DNA from 4 places in the Anaerobacillus sp. QJM3NY_32 genome. Region 2 is predicted to be linked to each of the others. Evidence: riboswitches for the same ligand, from Rfam matches in the RefSeq annotation. Region 2 holds a riboswitch; each other region holds the start of a gene.
What was found. Region 2 has a riboswitch for S-adenosylmethionine ahead of AC0VYH_RS06575 (hypothetical protein). Riboswitches for the same ligand answer to the same signal wherever they lie in the genome.
Positions count from the first base shown of each region.

Region 1: another riboswitch for S-adenosylmethionine. It lies ahead of AC0VYH_RS07325 (assimilatory sulfite reductase (NADPH) flavoprotein subunit); the one in region 2 lies ahead of AC0VYH_RS06575 (hypothetical protein).
Region 3: another riboswitch for S-adenosylmethionine. It lies ahead of AC0VYH_RS14610 (YezD family protein); the one in region 2 lies ahead of AC0VYH_RS06575 (hypothetical protein).
Region 4: another riboswitch for S-adenosylmethionine. It lies ahead of msrA (peptide-methionine (S)-S-oxide reductase MsrA); the one in region 2 lies ahead of AC0VYH_RS06575 (hypothetical protein).

Region 1 covers NZ_CM149684.1:1,353,521-1,358,840, forward strand. The annotation lists gene AC0VYH_RS07310 (MBL fold metallo-hydrolase) at 1-79, shown strand, start outside; gene AC0VYH_RS07315 (ABC transporter ATP-binding protein) at 126-944, shown strand; gene AC0VYH_RS07320 (hypothetical protein) at 1,000-1,377, shown strand; SAM riboswitch class I at 1,537-1,648, shown strand; gene AC0VYH_RS07325 (assimilatory sulfite reductase (NADPH) flavoprotein subunit) at 1,812-3,635, shown strand; gene cysI (assimilatory sulfite reductase (NADPH) hemoprotein subunit) at 3,660-5,320, shown strand, end outside.
Region 2 covers NZ_CM149684.1:1,217,048-1,222,367, reverse strand. The annotation lists partial or broken gene AC0VYH_RS06580 (DNA/RNA non-specific endonuclease) at 678-1,247, opposite strand; gene AC0VYH_RS06575 (hypothetical protein) at 1,530-1,853, opposite strand; SAM riboswitch class I at 1,953-2,055, opposite strand; gene mcrC (5-methylcytosine-specific restriction endonuclease system specificity protein McrC) at 2,123-3,187, opposite strand; gene AC0VYH_RS06565 (AAA family ATPase) at 3,193-5,301, opposite strand.
Region 3 covers NZ_CM149684.1:2,773,930-2,779,249, reverse strand. The annotation lists gene ispG (flavodoxin-dependent (E)-4-hydroxy-3-methylbut-2-enyl-diphosphate synthase) at 1-955, opposite strand, end outside; gene AC0VYH_RS14625 (hypothetical protein) at 1,095-1,430, opposite strand; gene AC0VYH_RS14620 (DUF1002 domain-containing protein) at 1,612-2,487, shown strand; gene AC0VYH_RS14615 (NfeD family protein) at 2,557-3,213, shown strand; SAM riboswitch class I at 3,330-3,435, shown strand; gene AC0VYH_RS14610 (YezD family protein) at 3,532-3,675, shown strand; gene AC0VYH_RS14605 (phosphoadenylyl-sulfate reductase) at 3,787-4,509, shown strand; gene AC0VYH_RS14600 (inorganic phosphate transporter) at 4,515-5,320, shown strand, end outside.
Region 4 covers NZ_CM149684.1:2,080,813-2,086,132, forward strand. The annotation lists gene AC0VYH_RS11150 (Na+/H+ antiporter NhaC family protein) at 89-1,492, shown strand; SAM riboswitch class I at 1,580-1,693, shown strand; gene msrA (peptide-methionine (S)-S-oxide reductase MsrA) at 1,793-2,443, shown strand; gene AC0VYH_RS11160 (alpha/beta hydrolase family protein) at 2,491-4,734, opposite strand; gene cydD (thiol reductant ABC exporter subunit CydD) at 4,992-5,320, shown strand, end outside.

The DNA of each region.
Region 1 (5,320 bases), 140 kb from region 2:
TGAGCATAACGTTGGCAGAGACTCACGCGAAGAGGAGCTTGAAGTGATTCAAGAATTTGCTAACGGGTATACGATGTAAAAAGCGCTAGTTGGAATGACTTTCTTCAAAGAACGGAGTGGGATGTATGGCAATCATTCATGTAGAAAATGCTTATTACACACGTGAGAAACAGATGATTTTATCCGATATTTCTTTTTCCGTAGAGAAAGGCCAGCATCAGGCCATTATCGGATTAAATGGATCAGGTAAAACGACACTACTTCAGTTAATTCACGGCTCGATCTGGCCACTGCTTCGCTATGATCCCGTCGTTGAAGTATTGGGGTATCGTCTTGGAAAAACTGATTTGAGTGAACTTAGAAAATCTATTGGCTGGGTGAGCAACGCTTTCACTGAGCGTATCTCTCCGATGCAGGAAGTGACAGATGTTGTGATTAGCGGGAAGTTTGCCTCAGCTGGACTTTATGAGCAGGTGACGGAACAGGAAGAATCGCAAGCGATGAAGATGATGCAGGAATGGGGTATTGCTCATTTACGCGGTAAACCTTTTCGAATTTGCTCTCAAGGTGAGAAGCAGAAAGTCCTGATAGCGAGAGCTTTGATGTCTTCGCCAAAGCTTCTTATTCTAGATGAACCGTGCAACGGACTTGATCTGTATTCACGCGAACAGTTATTAGCTCAGGTTGAACGCCTTGGAAAAGAGGAAGAGGGTCCAACCATATTGTATATCACTCATCATATTGAGGAGATTTGTCCCGTATTCACTCACGCTATGATTATGGAAAATGGTCGAATTGCAGTGAATGGCAAGAAGAAAGATGTGTTAACAGCTGAACATCTTAGTAAAAGTATGGGCGTCCCTTTAGAAGTGACGTGGAACAGAGAGCGACCTTGGGTTCAGGTGATTTCAAATGAGATGAAGCCAGCTTATCCATCTGCATAAGGACCGTGTATCTCAAAAATGGCCAAATTCGTTCATCGTCAAAAGGAGGTATGTATTGAAGGATTTTGCTTCGCTAACCCATAAAGAAATTGCGATTCGATATACGGTATTGACGCTGTTTCTATCGTCTACCATTTTTATAGTGAGTTACGACCTTCCACTCTGGGCGTATGTCATATGCATGCTTCTATCGATATTTGGTATTGCGGTGAACTTGTTGAAATGGAAACGTGGGAAAAAAGTTAACGTCACATTTAAAGATCATGTCATTCGCTCCTGCGTTTTTTCTTTCATAGCTTTTCTCTTGTTGGTGCTGCCTTTTGACTACTCCAGTTGGTTGATGATTCTTATGATTCTATCTCTTGTCATGGCGAATACGATTGATTTCATGCGCATGCGGAATAGGATACAAGAGGGACAACGGCAGGGATAAAAGACCTGAATCATTTGGATTATTTTTCATGAAGATGGCTGGTGTTATCGCCATTTAGTTAATTGAATGATGATAATTTTCTAATAATATATTGACTTTTATTCGATCTCGAGATAACATTTGAACCAATCATTGTCATATACAATTTGATAGCAACATTTCTTATCAAGAGAGGTGGAGGGACTGGCCCTATGAAGCTTCGGCAACCGATGAGATGATCCTTCATCTCATACTGTGCCAAATCCAGCAGGTTTATCCTGAAAGATAAGAAGACTGGCTTCGTACTTACAAACCTTTCTTCTTATGTTTTGAGAAGAGAGGTTTTTTGTGTTGAATGGGTTAGGGGGAATGCAGACGAATTAATTTGCTATTAATTCCGAGTAAACTACTTTAATTACATTGAATTAAATTTGAGTATTGTGAGGTGGATAGTATTGCAGTTACAGGTTGTGAATAGCCCTTTTGACAAAGAACAAACGGAGCTTTTAAATCGTCTCTTACCAACATTAAATGAGACGCAGAAAATATGGCTGAGCGGATACCTTTCCGTACCAGGTAGCTCTGAAGCTGCGGCAGCTACTGAGACGGTTGCTCAAGGTGTTTCTGCTTCAGAAGCATTCTCTAAACAAGAAGCAAAAACACGTGAGCTTACGATTCTCTATGGCTCACATACTGGCAATTGTCAGTCACTAGCGGAATCTTTCTTTGAGCGATTGGAAAACGAGAAATACAACGTTACCCTTTCATCGCTTGATGATTTTAAGCCAAAGTCGCTTAAAAAAGTAGAAGATTTATTATTGATTACAAGCACCCACGGAGATGGCGATCCTCCTGATAATGCGTTAAGCTTCCATGACTTTGTTCAAAGTAAGAGAGCCCCTGAATTAAATGGTCTCAGATTCTCAGTCTTATCACTTGGTGATAGCTCCTATGAATTTTTCTGCCAAACCGGGAAAGATTTTGACAAGCGCTTTGAAGAATTAGGTGCAACAAGGCTCTATCCTCGTGTAGATTGTGATCTTGATTTCGAAGAGCCGGCAGAAGAGTGGTTCGAAGGCGTGACGGGAGTATTGAAAGAAGATCAGTCTACGAGAGAATCGACTTCTGAAACAAAACCTGATGAGTCGAATCAGACGTATTCCAGAACGAATCCATTCAAAGCCGAAATTCTTGAGAATGTTAATTTGAATGGACGTGGATCGAATAAAGAAACACGGCACATTGAGCTTGATCTTGAAGGATCGAACCTTGATTATGAGCCGGGTGATAGCCTTGGTATTTACCCGGAGAATGATACTGCTCTTGTCCGTCAGCTAATCGATGAACTGAACTGGAAGCGAGAAGAACAGGTTATGGTGAACAAAAAGGGTGACGTTCAGCCACTTGAAGAAGCTTTAACGAAAACATATGAGATTACGAGTCTCACAAAGCCATTGCTCAAGAAGATTGCAGAGCTGACATCAAGTTTTGAGCTTAAGCGCATGGTTGAAGCGGAAGGCGAAGAACTAAGAACATACCTTTACGGTAGAGATTTAATTGATTTGGTGAAGGACTACGGACCGTGGACCGTCTCGGCACAGGAGTTTGTAAACGTTCTGCGCAAAATTCCGGTTCGTCTTTATTCGATCGCAAGCAGTTCAAAGGCAAATCCAGATGAAGTTCATCTCACAATTGGGGCACTAAGGTATGATGCACATGGTCGAGCTCGTACGGGCGTATGCTCTGGCCAATGCGCAGAGCGCTCACAAGCGGGGGATACACTCCCAGTATATGTGCAGCGAAATCAAAACTTTAGACTTCCGGATCATCCTGACACCCCTATCATTATGATAGGCGCAGGTACTGGCGTAGCGCCGTACCGGGCATTCTTACAAGAGCGAGAAGAAAGTGGCGCAAGTGGAGAAACGTGGCTATTCTTTGGTGAACAGCATTTTGTCACAGACTTTCTTTATCAAGTCGAATGGCAGAAGTGGTTGAAAGATGGGGTGCTTTCTCGTATGGACGTGGCGTTTTCTCGTGATTCAGAAGAGAAAGTGTATGTTCAGCACCGCATGCTCGAGCGAAGTAAAGAACTATACGAGTGGCTGCAAGAGGGTGCGCACGTCTACGTATGTGGAGATGAAAAGTATATGGCAAAAGACGTTCACGTGGCACTCGTTAACATCTTAGAGCAACAGGGGAATTTCAGTGAGTCAGAAGCAGAAGCTTATCTTGCAGATCTACGTAACGCGAAACGCTACCAGCGCGATGTGTACTAAGCGCATCAGGGAAGGAGATTGATCATGTCGAAAAAGACGGTAACAGAAGACGGCAAACCGAGTGAAATGGAGAAAATCAAAGACGAAAGTGATTACTTACGCGGATCGCTTGTGAAAAGCTTTGCGGATCCCATCACCGCTTCCATCCCAGACGCAGATACAAAACTATTAAAATTTCATGGGAGCTATATGCAAGATGATCGCGATATTCGTCAGGAGCGAAAACAGCAGAAGCTTGAACCAGCTTATCAGTTTATGGTTCGAGTGCGACTACCTGGTGGAGTAGCTAACCCAGAGCAATGGCTAGTAATGGATGATCTTGCGAATCAATACGGAAATGGGACGTTAAAGCTAACGACGCGCCAAACGTTCCAAATGCATGGGATCTTAAAGTGGAATATGAAAAAAAGCATTCAGGCAATGGACCAGGTTCTGATGGATTCTCTTGCGGCATGCGGTGACGTGAATCGGAATGTGATGTGTAATGCCAATCCCTATCAATCGGATATTCATGCCGAGGTGCATGGATGGGCACGGAAGTTAAGCGATGATCTCTTACCGAGAACGAGAGCGTACCATGAAATCTGGTTAGATGAAGAAAAAGTGCTTGATCGAAAAGAAGAGGAAATTGAGCCGATGTATGGCCCACATTACTTGCCAAGAAAGTTTAAGATTGGGGTCGCTGTCCCTCCATCAAACGATGTGGATATTTTCTCACAAGATCTTGGCTTTATTGCGATTCTTGAAGATGGCAAGCTACAAGGATTTAATGTCGCGGTAGGCGGCGGCATGGGTATGACGCATGGAGACACAAGTACGTATCCTCAGCTATCCCGAATGATTGGATTTTGTACACCCGAAAAGATTGTTGATGTTGCTGAGAAAATCATTACAATTCAGCGGGATTATGGCAATCGGTCAGAGCGGAAGAACGCTCGTTTCAAATATACGATCGATCGAAGAGGACTCGACTGGGTTCGGAACGAATTGAATAATAGACTGGGCTATGAACTAGAAGAAGCTCGTTCTTATCACTTCGATCATAATGGTGATCGCTATGGATGGGTGAAGGGTGACGGCAAATGGCATTTAACGCTCTTTATCCAAAATGGTCGTATTGTGGATTTAGAAGATTATCAGATTATGACAGGGCTTCGTGAAATTGCAAAGGTTCACGAAGGAGATTTCAGACTAACGCCGAACCAGAATCTCATTATAGCGAATGTATCAGAAGAAAAGAAAGCAGAGATTGATGAGCTTGTGGCAACATACGGTCTTACAGATGGGAAACAAAATTCAGCACTGCGCCGTAATTCGATGGCTTGCGTGGCGTTCCCAACATGCGGTCTAGCGATGGCAGAAGCAGAGCGATATTTACCTTCTCTCATTGATAAGATTGAAGAGATCGTGGATGAAGCGGGACTGAGAGAAGAAGAAATCGTGATCCGCATGTCAGGTTGTCCAAATAGCTGCTCACGTCCGACGCTTGGGGAGATTGCCTTTATTGGGAAAGCACCTGGTAAGTACAATATGTACATGGGAGCAGGGTTCGTTGGGGATCGTCTCAGCAAGCTTTATAAAGAAAACATTGGCGAAGAAGAAATCCTTGCGTCATTAAAACCGATTCTATTTAACTATGCGAAAGAAAAAGAGGTAGATGAGCATTTCGGTGATTATGTGATTCG
Region 2 (5,320 bases):
TTCACTTAAATAGTTTATTAATCGAATTTTAAGACTTGGGGCTATCCCTCCACTACTTATTATCATAGTTTCCTAGGTACTGTGCCCCTACTTTCACAAAGGTAAATTCATTTCGGTGTTATTATCACCTTATAGAAACCAGCCCGATTAGTAGTCGTTTGATTAAATGTCCTTTGCTTACAACGTTCCGATTGACTTAGCTGTACATATATCCGTAGGTGCTTACTATGAGCCTGTTAATTTATATCCTCATTGTTAGATATGCCGAATTTCTTAATTTGGATTCATACTTTTCGGTAATTAACTCTGTTAAGTACAGACAGAACATTTCTGTTCAGTAGCATTCTAGACCCTTACATTCGCAAGTTCGTCAGTTCTAAATGAACATTCTCACCATAGATATTTTATAGCACTCCGACTTATCTTACACTCAACCACCTCTGATTGCATTTCGTGGGTAGGGTATTAACCTTTATTCCTTACGGTGTAATCTCAGCCGACTTTACCACGCTTTAGACCCTACATAACTACTAATTATATAACGCCTAGTGGAGTATCAAGTAACTCGTTTCGGCCAACGTGACGGCTTTCATTCCAAGTTGCAGTCAATCAGTTGGATTAAAATGGTTTAATCCTCTCATTTCGTGCTAGGCACTTATAGAGAAACGTTTCGCACCCATATAAGCTTGATCACCATGTCGGTTGAGTGTACTCTCTTGTGGGGTAATGTTATAAGCATTCGATACCCCTCCGAGAGAATCAGCAATAATATGTCCTTCATCTAACACGTCACTTTCGACGCCCGGAACTTTTGCCTCATCAGAATAGTACCGTCCAGACGATAACACAGGTTCGTTACGATCATCTTGTAGAATGATTTCGTCAGCAACAACGCGTACGAGTTGTCCGTATTCATTCGTAAATGCCCAATATTCACGGTCACCGTACCCAATATCAACAACGACGTTAGGTTCTCGATGTCCAGACAAATCACCACCATCCACTTCAATAAGTTCGTATCCTGCGAACTGTTCATCATCTGTTGGGTCTGGTGTTTCCTCTTCTACTGGTTCATCAACAACCGCAGTGTTCGTTTCATCTTTTTCACTATTTTCATTTGTTTCAACTGTACTTACTTCTTGTGTATTTGTTTCTGCATTTTTATTGGATGCCTCTTCTAAGTTGGTACAACCAACTATAAAAATGATCGTTAAAAATAAGATGAAATAGTTCATTTTCGTTTTCATAATAGAACGCTCCTATAATAGGGAAATTTCGTAATGTTAAAAAAATCAAAAGAAAGAGTAAAAATGGATCCATTATTTCTTCTATCACTTTTATTATCCATTACATTGATAGTTTAATTTTACCACATTAAATAACTTCAAAAGCATTCAGAAAAAATACACGATTCATTTCAAAAATAGTTTTACAGCTTATTCTTAAAAGCATCCAAGTCTAATCCCTAAACATCCACGATTTCGAATCATCAAAATGAACTAGCAAAATCCTCTTCTATCAACATTGTCTCACATCACACTCTCAATATAATCCCCATTTCCTCTCACAATTTGAAGCCCCTGCTTCTCTAATTCCAGCCACAAATATCGATCCAGCGCATAAGGGGATTGCTGTTGTAGCGAAAGCAATGCATCCTCCGTAAGCAACAGTTCATAGGAGCGGTTTTCCTCTTTAACAGTGACCTCATAGTCAATCAACTTCATCACGATCACTTCATACGCCTCCTCCCACTCCTTCAGTTGACGTTCAATGACTTCTGCCACGTGTAATAAAAAACTTTCCCCGTCATAACTTTTCGCCATGACGCTTCGTGCAAATCGATTTACGTTCACAAACTCATCCCCCTTATTGTTATAAATAAGGTATTCAACAAATGAACAAAAAAGGCCCTTCATCGCAAATGAATGCAACAAAGAGCCTCCGCTATCCGCGCGTTATCATTCAAAGCCATGCTTTGCAGGTTGGAGCACCTTACCGCCTGGCAGGTTGCTGTGAAGTCAAAGAGCCCGTACTCTCGTTCACTCGTGATAACTTTATTTAATTGGTAATAGTTTACTTAATAATCGATGGAGTGTCAATTTTTTCTAAAAGAATTTGAAATCTATGCATTATTATCAATCACCCCTACTAATGATAACAGTCTAGTCGATATCTCATTCCATTCAGCATTAAGGTTTACAGTTTTTATATAGATGCTTTTTCCTGTTATTGAATAACCTGCATTTATTTCACGATTAATCGTTGGATACAGTAACATTCCTTTAATATCCCCTAAAAAGTCACTGCTGCTTACATAGGCGAATATTTGATATAAATGCCCCGTACGAACTTTTTCTTTATCTGTCCAATTACTAGTCGTCAATGTTTCACCATAATACTTCGTGTCTATAATAAGCTGGGAATTTGTTAGTTTATTTTCTACAACGATATCCGTTCGCATTTCTGGTAGAAGGGATAACTCTTCATCACCAACGGATTGATCTAAATTCCAGTGTATTTTAGGAGAGTGAATACAATAGATGCGGCTATCCAAATGACGACGGTAGAAATTTAAAACGAATTTTTCATAAAGCTTTGCCATTTGCCTATCTCTAATAAAAGATAGAAATTTCGTATCACTACCCTCTTCCCTAGAAATGAGTCCCTGATAAATTAGTTCACTAACACTCATCAACATTCTATAGTGGTAGTTGTTTCTATTAAATCGTAATGAACTAAATGTTTCATTAGACATTTGAACATCATGAATGTCTGAGAAATACAACCGAAGCTTTCGTAACTTCTTATTGAGTGTCTTATCTAGCATAGGGGCATTTAATAATAAATTGAAGGTTGCTTTTACGATTTGATTCAGTTTAATGTCTACTGAGAAGTTATCATATTGGCAAACCATCCTGCCGTTACGAAACGTTTGTTTTTTTATAGAATCAGCCACTTCTACTTTTCCTTTAAGCGTTGATACTTCTCTACGCTCCTGAATATAGCTTCTACTTAATCCTCTTTTTATTAAACTATTTGTTCCATTAATATAGATTCTAGCTAATAAATCATAGATATTATCAAACTTCTCACTACCAAATACATTTTCGTCTGATTGGTCGAGTACGTTCCACGCATAGCAAAGCATATGGTAGATGTTTTTAACGGGGATACTGCTATTACTCATAACAGTTACCTTAACAACTCTTCAACATAATTTTTAGCTTTATCTTCTTCATCGAACCAGTATTCGTTAATAAGTGGTTCAATCTCATACCTGATCACTTCATCATACCAATTTTCCGAATCGCTATAATGAGTAAAGTAACTATGCCCTATTCTAAAGCCTTTACCCAAATTAACATCATTTGCTATAACAGAGTTTATACTACCAATCTTATGTTGTATTTTATTTACTAATTCTTCACTAGCTCCTTGTTCCAAAAGATGATCTTTGAATTTTGCTGATTCAAAAGCCGGCTCCAATTCAACGAAGCAGAACCTTCTTCTTAATGCATAATCAATAATAGCAAGACTTCTATCTGCGGTATTCATCATCCCAATAATATATAGATTTTTAGGTACAGAGAACAGATTGTCAGAATAGGTAAGTGTTATTTTGTCTCCCCGCTTATCATTTTCAATAAGCATAAGTAACTCTCCGAATATTTTACTTAAATTACCACGATTAATTTCATCAATGATTAAATAGAAATTTTCATCGGGGTTTCTTGATGCTTCAAGACAAAACTTATAGAATGGACCTTCTTTCAGTTCAAAACCAGATTCTTTAGGTCGATACCCCATGATGAAATCCTCATACGAATAGCTCTGATGAAATTGCAGCATCATCACCCTTGATTCATCTCGCTCTTCCATCAAAGAGTAAGCAAGTCTTTTAGCAGCAAATGTCTTCCCTACTCCTGGTGCCCCCTGTAGAATAAGATTCTTCTTCCTAGTTAATAAAGATTTAATCGTTTCATATTGGCTTTCATCTATAAAAACTTTCCTTAAAAAATCTTCCTTCGTATATTTCTCTTTTTCTTTTGTTTGATTTGGTAATTCCTCTTGAACCTCTTCCTCTTCTTCATCTTCATCTTCATCTTCCGCTAGTAAACTTCCATCCCAGGCTTTGTAAGATAGCTCAGGAAATGAATAAAATGGGAAATTCTCGTCAGAAAATTTTTCCTTTATATTATCGATAAGATCCATGTATTCCCTACCAGAGTATAACTTTTTAGATACGCGGGGCAGAATATTAAACTGTTTATCAGCCAGAAATTTTCTCGTATATTGATCTAAGGGCAGATACTCCCAGGGCTTTAACCAATACAAACCAATCGTAATTTTCCACGACCCCCCATATTGTCTACGAACCTTGTCGTATATTTCGATAAAAACGTTTTGACTTTCTTCTCCTGAATCATTCTCTGTTATTTCAATAGCAATTCGGAACAGTTCCCATAGATTATCGAAATCGTCATCATTTCTATTTTCTTTATTGCCGAAGAACCATGCATTCATGTTATTTAACACCGGGACACCATTAAATGAATGAGGTACTTCTTCGTTTACGTCTAAGAAATCCGCTATTTCTTTCATAATCAATCGCCTGTTGTGATCTGTGATTCCTTTATTAAAAAGACCAAATACCGTAAACGGACAAACATCAGTTAGAAGTTCCTTACCTCCTTTAGCATTTTTCTCTGTCAGAGGATTATTCTTGTTGATTCTTTCAAATATATTATGTATACCACTTAGTAATTCATTACGATTATGTTGAAACTTTAGCAAAGCTTTTGCAACAGCTTCATAAAAGGGGATCCATTCAAATTCTTGATGTGACTTGCCCCCATATTTACTATTCCAATAAGGGTCTTGAATAAACTGTTCAATGTGTTGATTTTCATTATTAAAAGTAAAATCAATTAAGTTTTTGTACATCCACCCCTTTCCTTCTTCTACTTTCCAAATCGTACTTCTACTAGTGAAGAAATACCATTCTTTTATCGGCGTTATAGGCTGCCAATCTACATCTACTTTTTTTCCATCATTGTAGTTATGTGTAACGGTTCCAATTGCTTTTATCCCCATAACGGACACAGTATTCCCATGATTATCAAAAGGGAGATTGTGCTTTCTCGTATAGGCAGATTTAATCGCAATTTTGTCTCCTATCTTTATTGACTTCACTTGTTCTATATACCTATCATCGTAACCATTTATCCAAATGCCTTCATTAATAAATCGCTCTGTTTGATCGCCACTAACCACCGCACCGACAAACCATGCTTGTTCCATTTGTTCGATCACCCCTGAC
Region 3 (5,320 bases), 1.6 Mb from region 2:
CAATACCGATATCAGCTTCACGCGCTTCACCTGGACCGTTCACTGCGCATCCAAGCACGGCTACTTTAATAGGTGCTTTGATCGTTGAAATGTACTCTTCGACTTCATTTGCGATTGAAATAAGGTCAATTTCGATACGACCACAAGTTGGACAAGAAATTAATGTGGCTGCATTCGCTGCAAGTCCAAATGATTTAAGAAGCTCTCTAGCTACTTTTACTTCTTCAACCGGATCCGCACTAAGAGAAATACGTGCCGTATTTCCGATTCCTTTTGAAAGAATAACACCAAGACCGGCTGCGCTTTTAACTGTACCTGCAAATAGAGTGCCTGACTCTGTAATTCCGAGATGCAGTGGGTAATTAAAAGAACGTGCTGCCAGTTCATATGCTTCAGTTGCAAGGTTAACATCGGAAGCTTTCATGGAGACGATGATATCGTAGAAATCAAGGTCTTCAAGAATTTTGATATGGTGGAGGGCACTTTCTAGCATTCCCTCAGCTGTAGGATAGCCGTATTTTTCAAGGATTTTTCGCTCAAGTGAACCAGCATTAACGCCAATGCGAATCGGAATGCCTTTTGCTTTGGCTGCTTTTACGACAGCTTCCACTTTTTCGCGACGTCCAATATTACCAGGGTTAATACGTATCTTGTCTGCTCCACCTTCAATGGCTTTTAGTGCTAGCTTATAATTAAAGTGAATATCAACGACAAGAGGGATATTAATCCTCTTTTTGATTTCAGGGATTGCATCTGCTGCCCTGTCATCTGGACAAGCTACTCGTACAATCTGACAACCAGCTTCTTCAAGACGATTGATTTCAGCAACTGTTGCTTCCACATCGTGAGTTTTGGTTGTTGTCATACTTTGAATAATAACTTCATCGTTACCGCCTATTGTTAAAGGACCTACTTTAACAGGTCTAGTTTGACTACGGTGGGTAATTTCATTCATGCGAAAATCGCTCCTTTTACATGTAGGATTGCTTACCTCATGATTTAGATCGCTTTTATATACTCCCTTGTAGGGAATAAGACTCATCTGTAATACTATCCCATTGTAGCAACTTTAGAGAGCTATTGACAAGAAATAATCATTGAGCAGATGTTTGGTCATAAGTTGGTATCCTATATTCTTTCCCAATTTGTATAAGAGTTGGATGAATTTTATTTAATGTTTCAAAATCGTGAACGACCGTTTCAATCGGAACCGGTATTGAGCCGTTCGCTTTTTCTACTAAAGAAAGAACAGTATCGCCAGCATTTATTTTATAAACCACATAGGGAGAGTTTTTTTCAGGTGACCCCACTTCGACTGCTTCTGATACTTCTGAAATAGCTCTGTTATTTGTAAGAGTTCCTGTTGTTAAATCATAATAAGTTGTATGAAGGACAAGCAGAAATAGGGAACTTAACAATAGTTTTCGCATCTCTCGCAACTCCTTCAGAATGATTTCCTTTGTACTACGATATGCTTGTCCTTCCATGATATGACAGATTTCCTAGTTAATTATCTTTTCTTTCGATCGAGTGTCGAGTAGAATATTAAGAGATGGGGAGATTAACTGAGTTACTCTTCATTAGAGCCCCACGTTAAAAGGAGACCAAAACATGCTTAAAAAAGGATTGCCGTTTTTATTGTCGATGGTGTTAATGATGTCTATTATTCCTATGGTGGCACAAGCGGATGCGAGCGTCGGTGATGTCATCGTTACACTTGGTGAAGATCTATCTGAAGAGCAAAAACAGAAGCTAGTTGATGAAATGGAAGCTCCGGAAAATGCAATGACGGTAACGGTATCAAATGAAGAAGAGCATAAATATCTTGGGAATTATATAAGTAAAGCGCTAATCGGTACCCGCGCCTTATCTTCTTCTTCCATAACCATTGGTGAAAAAGATGCTGGTTTAAGCGTTGACACAAAAAATATTAATTGGGTAACAGATGAAATGTACGCAAATGCTTTAATAACAGCTGGAGTAAAAGATGCTGATGTTTATGTGACAGCACCAATGGAGGTTTCAGGTACGGCTGCATTAACTGGTTTAATCAAAGCTTATGAGTTAAGCACAGATGAAGTGATACCTGAGGAGCAAAAACAAGTAGCAAATGAAGAGCTTGTCACTACTGCAAAATTGAGCGATAGTATTGGCGCAGATAAAGCAACAGAGCTAATGACTAAGATTAAGGATGAAATTGCTACAAACCCACCTGAGACGGAAGATGATTTAAGAACAGTTATTAAACAAATTGCTAACGATTCAGGTATTGAATTGACTCAAGATGAGTTGGATGGTCTTGTTGCACTGTTTAATCGAATGAAAAATCTTGATATTGATTGGGATCAAATGAAGAGTCAGTTGCAGCACGCGAGAGAAAACCTGGACGAGTTTTTAAATAAAGACGAGACACAGTCATTTATTCAAAAAATCATTGATTTCTTTATTGCGATTATTGATGGAATAAAAGGGGTATTTCAATCGTAAGGTGACAAGTGACTGAAACTTTCTTCCCTTTTGAACGTATAAGAGAAGAAGGAAAAGGAGGGAGCGAGGATGGAGATTCTATCTTTGCCAGCAGTTGGCTTTCTTATCGTTTTACTTAGCGTGCTATTCTTGTTTGCTGAGTTACTTGTCCGTGTAAAAGGTATTTTTGGATTGATCGGAATACTATTGCTCACATTTTATTTTAGTTTCCATCTTACTTCTTTATCATCAATTCTCTGGATGGGACTTGTGTTTGCTGTTGGTTTAGGCTTAGTTATTCTTGATGGGAAATTACTCAATGATGGTACATTTGGTTTGATTGGATTAATTATGATGGTTACAGCCGTAGCCATTCCTTCTCCGACTTTCCTTTATGGCCTTCTCGTTTCTAGTGGTTTTTTAATTGGTACGGCTGCTTCATTCCTGTTTTTGCGTGTTTTCCCCGCACGTTCTATGTGGACGAAAATGACGTTAAAGGATCGGTTAAGCAGTGAAATGGGGTATAATTCCATGAACGCTGAGTATAAGAATTTAGTTGGAGAATCGGCTATGACAATTACTCCATTTCGACCAAGTGGAACAATACAAGTCAATGAGAAAAAGTACAGCGCCATTTCTGTTGGAAGTTGGATCGACAAGGATACGGCAGTAGTTATTACGTCTGTAGATGGTACGCGTATCTTAATAGAAGAGAAAAAAGAAGAAAGTAAACGTCATCCAATTTAAAAATGGTCCCCGAGTCATAGATTCGGGGTTTTTTTCATATTCTTTTCTAATCCCTTTATCCCGATCTCTAAACTAGGGTTGACATATTGTTAGATAATAGTTAAGATTTAGAAAATAACTTATCAAGAGAGACCGAGGGACTGGCCCGTTGACGTCCAGCAACCTGCCTGATTGGCAAGGTGCTACTTCCAGCAAAATGGAGTCCATTTTGGAAGATAAGGTGAATTAAGGTAACCTGATCTGTCTTTCCAATTTGGGAAGGCTTTTTTCATTTATAAGCTTCTCCTCATGATTATTATGACTAAGGGAGGTTGCATGATGGGAACGAAAGACCAGAATTTTTCAGACGTTGCTGTACGTATAGAACGAATGCTAAGTTCGTTAAAATTTGGGTCAATTACGCTTGTTGTTCAAGATGGGAAAGTTGTTCAACTTGAAAGAAAAGAAAAAGAACGACTTTAATATTGGCGCTGACTAGAGAAACTAGAGGCGGTTCTAACCCTAAAGGTTAGAACCGCCTCTTTTTTTAAACTTTTAAATATATTTCCTTGATCGGAATTGGGAGGGTTAGAAATGAATTGGTTCTATAATAATTGGTCGGGTAAGGAACCTGAATTCGACGTTGAATCAGAAACGAAAGGGGCTCTTGAAGTTCTGGAGTGGGCGTATCAAATATACCAAGATGATATTGTATATGCTTGTAGTTTCGGTGTTGAGGGTGTCGTTCTAATTGATTTGATTTCCCGGGTAAACCAGAACGCGAAGATTGTTTTTCTGGATACAGGTCTCCATTTTGATGAGACTTATGAGCTAATTAATAAAGTGAAAGCTAAATATCCATCTCTAAATATTAAGTTAAAGCAACCAAAGGAGTCGGTCGAAGAACAGGCATTAAGTAAAGGGGATGCTCTATGGGAGCGAGACCCGGGACAGTGCTGCAACTTGAGGAAAATCATACCATTGCATGAAGAATTAGATCATGTAAGTGCATGGATCTCAGGTTTAAGGAGAGAGCAGTCGCCACTCAGACAAAAGACAAATTATTTCAATAGAGATGATAAGTTTCAGTCGATTAAGGTTTGTCCACTTATTCATTGGACATGGAAAGATGTTTGGAGGTACGTGTACGAAAAGGATTTACCATACAATCCTCTTCATGATAAAGGGTACCCAAGTATAGGATGTGCGGTATGCACTGAAAGAGTATTGGAAGGTAGTGATTCTAGAGCTGGGAGATGGGCAAATCAGGAAAAAACGGAATGCGGCTTGCATTTTGATTCAGCACCAAATCGGTGACGGTCATGACAACCCTAGTTATTACAGTGGCTCTCTTTTTTGCTATGAATATTGGGGCTAGTGGAGCTGCGGCATCGATGGGAGTGGCTTACGGGGCTGGAGCGATTAAAAGAAGAAGCGTAGCACTGAGTGTTTGTGCGATTGGGATTGTTGGTGGTGCCACATTAGGTGGAGGTAATGTTATTAAAACAATGGGGAGTGGCATTATACCTTCTTCCGTACTCAGTCTAAAGGTTATCTTGATTATTTTTATTTCAGCTACAACAGCGCTCTTTCTAGCAAATATGATGGGGATTCCATTATCAACAAGTGAAGTTACTGTGGGCGCAGTGGTAGGAGTTGGTATTGCTTACCGTGCTTTGTACTTTCAGAATGTGATGTTCATTATGTTGTTGTGGATCGTTATACCGGTTATTGCTTTTGCGACAGCTCTCAGTGTTGGGAAAATTTTTGGTCTTTTAAAACAAAGAATCAATCTTACTTCAAAGTGGCAAAAGCCACTCACCATTTTTTTAATTGTAGCCGGTTTTCTAGAAGCCTTTTCAGCGGGAATGAATAACGTCGCAAATGCGATTGGACCGCTAGTTGGAGCGGGAGTTTTATCCCTTTCTCACGGCGCATTTTTTGGGGGAGCTTTTGTTGCTTTAGGTGCTTTAGTTTTTGGTAAACGTGTCATTGAAACGAATGGTTATCGCATCACAAAATTTTCACTTGGTGAAGGTTGTGCTATATCAGGTACGAGCGCTGGACTTGTGATTGGAGCTTCCTTATTTGGGATTCCGGTGCCGCTTACCCAGATTACCACCTCATC
Region 4 (5,320 bases), 860 kb from region 2:
TCAGACGAATGAGGAATCAACATTATCGGTTCCCGTAGTATAGGTCGTTCTCTAGAGAGCAAACTAGAGCTTAAGGAGGGCGACGCTAATGGCCTGGTTATCCATTTTTCCGTTTATCGTTGTCATTATCATTGCGATGAAAACAAAACTAGTGATCCCCGGATTAACGGCGGGTTTGCTAACAGCATCATTTATATACAAACCTGGATTGATCATTGGTTTACAACAGTTCTATGAATTTATTATGACTGGTTTGAAAGATGAAAATAATGTTAAAATCGTCCTTTTTCTATATATGTTTACGGGCTTAATCGGATTGATGAAATATACTGGTGGGATAAAAGGATTTGTTCAAGTTGCCTCATCCAAAATCAACTCAAAAAAAGGAGCGTTATTTCTGACGTGGGTGTCAACGCTAGGAACATTTAGTGCTCCTAGTTTCCGCATTGTAACGGTAGCCCCAATCATGAAAGCTCTTTTAAATAAAGTGAAAATCACTCCTCAGGAGCTTGGATTTGTGATAGAAACGACAGCAACTCCAGTTATTGTCTTAATGCCAATTGCTACCGCTTTTGTCGGCTATATGTCATCTGTTGTGCAGCTTTCACTAAAAGCAGAAGGCATTGAAGGAGATGGCTATCGTTACTTTCTTCAAAGTATCCCTTACAACTTTTTTTCGATTAGTATTTTATTGATTGGCTTTTATTTGAGTTTTTTCCATCATCGAAAAACGCCAGCTACAGACGCAGGTAATGTGGAAAAAAAGCTTGATGATCAATGGGAAGATTGTCATCCAGCTGTGGCGAAGGATCTTCCTACGAAACCGATGAATTTATTAATACCTCTTGGAGGAGTTATTCTCCTAACACTTCTTCTTACATATTGGAGTGGTTATAAGAAGGGGTTTACTTCTTTAATCAAGGCGTTTATTGAGGCAGATGTCCTGGACGCGATGGTCTTTGCACTTCTCACTACAGTACTTTTAACGTTCATTTTCTATTTATTTCAGCGTTTTTCTTTAAAGGACCTTGTTACTTATTTTATCGAAGGTGGTAACGAGATGATGCCGGTCATCGTCTTGCTTACTGTCGTTTGGGGCTTAGCAGCTTCAACAGAAGCTCTTGGCTTCTCGTCTTTTGTTACCTCAAACCTTGATTGGATTCCTACTTTATTTGTACCACCAGTCTTATTTCTCGTTGGGGCGTTTATTTCATACTTTATTGGCTCATCATGGGGCACATGGGGAATTTTAATGCCGCTGGGTATTTCATTAGGGTATTCTACAGGAGCAGATCTACCTGTTGTCATTGGAGCCGTGTTTGCGAGTGGGACATTTGGTGCTTTTGCTTCTCCGCTAAGTGACAATACGAATACAGTTGCGAGGATCTTGCAGTTGAATCCTATGACATATGCGAAATTTAAGCTTGGCCCAGCTTTATTAGCGGCGGGATTAGCAGCAGCTGGCTACTTTGTTATCTCTTTTGTAATATAATTATTTTTATGAGTACTTTTGTATTGACATCCGTTTTAAAACCATTTATTATTGGGACTAACTTAATAATCCTTTGTTTAAAGGATCTTCTTATTCAGAGAGGTGGAGGGACTGGCCCTTAGATACCTCGGCAACGGACCTATGAACTTATGTTCAATTGGAACCGTGCTAATTCCTGCGACGAAAGTCGAAAAATGAGAAGAGGCTCGGTCTATCCAAACCCTCTTCTGTTCGAGCAGATGAGGGTTTTTTTATGCACCCTCATTTGGAAATATGTTTTAGTAGAGGGAGAGACTGATATTGCATACACTAATGGATAACGAAGCAAGAAAACAACAGCTTATTAAGACCCTTCTCTCACAAGGGATATATAAGAAGGGTGAAAAGCAACTTTATATGTTATCACTAAATGAATTAGAAAACATATATGCTCGATCAAATAAAACCATACAGAGAAAAGGAAACGGAGTGGTCATAGTGGAACAAGCAACATTTGCAGCAGGGTGCTTTTGGGGAGTAGAAGCGCTATTTCAACAATTGAACGGTGTTATTTCAACTTCAGCAGGGTTTACAGGAGGAGAGACGATTAATCCAACTTATGAAGATGTTTATTCTGAATTAACAGGCCATGCCGAATCCGTACAAGTTGAATATGATCCTTCTCTCATTTCTTATGAAGAACTTGTAGAAGTTTTCTTTGAAAATCATAATCCAACCTCCTTAAACAAACAGGGAGAAGATGTCGGAACACGCTATCGCTCAGCGATCTTTTACCACTCAAATGAGCAGGCAGAAATAGCATTGATTGCAAAAGAAAAACTCGAGCGATCTGGACGCTTCAAAAAACCAGTTGTGACGCAAATTGTACCAATCACTTCATTCTATCGTGCAGATGAGTATCATCAAAGCTATCTTGCTAAGCGTGGACAGTCTTCTTGCAAAATTTCATAATAGAAAAAAGGCTTTCTCTCATTGTCATGAGGGAAGGCCTTTTTTAGTTAATCACCTTGATTGACACCTATTTGATCAATAAAGACTTTTCCTTTCTCTGATGCATTAAATTCGAATGTAAGAGCATTCATCTTCTTCGGATTAAAGGCATTGTTTGCTTCTAAGAATCGCTGCATCGGAATATTAAAGGTTTGGAGAACCGGTTCAGTAGGTTCACCATAACGTCCTTCTTCAAAGTATTTTGTTTTTGTGTGTTGAATAGGAAGAACACCTTGCAACTGCATGACGTCACTCAGCTTAACACTAGCGGATGCTCCGTTATCTGAACTAGCCGTGATTGTGAAATCAACAGGTTGCTGGTCAGATGGATCTGAAAGGTTTGCTGCTGTGAATGTTAATGAACTGTTCATTGTATAAGCAAATGGATCCTGAAGGGCTTTCTTGAAATTTAATTTGTATGTGCCGTTCTTTGAATAGGAATGATCCCATTTCAAAAAGACCCCATGAGTACCTCTTTCTTTATCGCGTCGAAATTCAAGCTCTCCTTCATACCATTGCAGCAAGCTATTAGTCTCTATGGTGATATAGGGAGATGTCGCTGTTGTGACATCAACGTCCTCTTCAAAGGTGCTATAGATATGATACGAAGGATCTTCATATTTACTAATGTATGTTGTATCAGGTAGCCATTCGAGAGCATAGCGATAATCCTCAAACATCGGTTGATAGGACTCATTTTGATGAAGCGTCGCCTCAAGAAAGCCAGCGACATATGTGCGGGCTATTTGTCGTTGTTCAGTGCCTTTAAGAAGAGGCTCTTTATTTAATAAAAGCGTGAAAGGGAAATACGTATCGTTTTCTCCCCACGTTGTGTTAAATTGTCCGTGATTGGCGCGATCAATATAAAGGGCTGCTTTCATAGCTTCTTTACTGCCAGTTAAATCAATCCCATTATACTGTCGGTCGCCTTCGAATTCCGATAAATCACTATCATAAGAACCTTGAAGTAATAAATAATTGACATCATCCACTTCGATTTTTCGATCTGAAAGTGTTTGATAATCCGTCGGTGCAAGTGCGATAACAGATTCAATATTATAATGGAAATCAAAAGTCATGTTCCCGTTATTTGGGTAACGATCAAGGTCATTGAATTTTGCTGCTAAAATCGCAGCTTGACCACCGCGAGAATGACCTATTAAAGCAATTTGATCCATCTTCACTTTGTTGAATAATGGATTATCTTTTTGAGAAGATAATTTCTCCATTTCTTCAATATGTTTAAGCAGCAACCAAGCGCGTCCATTAATGTCTCCTGCGAGGCCACCAGACCATGATGAATTGAAGAAGTTCTCATCTACTGATACTGTTAAAAAGCCACGACTAGCGAGTAACTCACCTAAATAATTGTAGCCTTCATCTGAGAAGTCCTCCATCTTATGGTTTCCATGGACAATAAGGACAAGAGGAAAAGAACCATTTCCTTTAGGCACCCATACACGTCCATTAAGTGGCACATTGGTGTCTTTAAAGCCCCAGAACCACTCGCGTTCTTTGGACCATTCTCCAACCATACTTGAAGCGTTAACTGACATCGTTTGAATATCTACTTGCTCCCCAAATTCAGGACGTTGCTTATCCTTTCCACTTCCATATGTATAAGTAGTTACATCAAATGAGCCGTATTCTGAAGGGTTATCACTAACAGGTGAGAGCGGCTCTACATTAATAGAGAGACGATCATTCATTAAACCAGGTGTGAATAACCAGTATGAAAAAGCTGACGTTGCTAAAACACCAAACAGTAGCATGATCATAGACATTGGCTTTTTGATGCCTTTAGAAAGAGGGTATCCGAACATAGCGCCAAGGATGATACCGACTGCAATTAAGAGATAGGAGAGCGGAAGGATGTTCTCTAATTGACGAAATTGATCTAATGTATAAATGGTTATAGCAAGCGAGACTCCAATACTTGCAATGAGAAGAGAGGGTAATCTTTTGAAATGCTCTATGAACCATGTACCAATCTTAACGGTGAGCAGTGTACTGACAACTGCAATTAATAGGAAAAGAATAACGTCCATTATTTGACCCAGTCCAGTATGAAAATCAAACCCAATCGAAAAGATTAGCAGCATTGTCATATGAAGAGCGCCGTAAGAAGCTCCTTTCCATATGGTTTTAAAGAAGGATTGTAATGGTTGAGTAAAAGAAATCAATAAATGCTTTAATTTATTTCGTTTGTGTGTATTTTTACGCGTTTTTTCAAATTCAGGTTCGTGTTCCACGCTAATCCTCCATTTCTTATCCTGCTGCTTTCATTATAGCAAATAGGAAATAAGGAAGAATGCTAAATCTAAGAATGCCTCAATTGAATAAGTAGTGGCTCGATGACTCTAGCACAGATTTCGTTCATTTAATTGTAAAAATAATCGCTGCGTAGTATTTGCTTCTCCTTTGTATAAGTCGTACAATAGGAATTAAGAATTAATGTGAAATATTTCACAAACGTATGTTTGTTGTGAAACTAAAGGTGGGGGATCAGGTGAAGAACGAACTTAAAGCGTATGCTTCAGGTTTTAAAATCACACACTTGTTTATGATTTTAGGTGCTCTTATGATTGGCGCATCCATTATTGTACAGGCTTTTCTTACAGTAGAAATAGTGAATCGGGTATTTATTGAAAAACTAGCATATTCAGACATTTCATCGTATCTCATTGGCTTACTGATTGTCATGGCGCTACGCCCTTGCGTATCTTATTTAATGGGAAAAGCAGGCGTTAACATGGCCGCTATTGTAAAACAAAGAATAAGAGAAGCGCTTTTGAATAAATTTTCTCGAGACGCACTTCTAACGTCTTACCAGGGTCA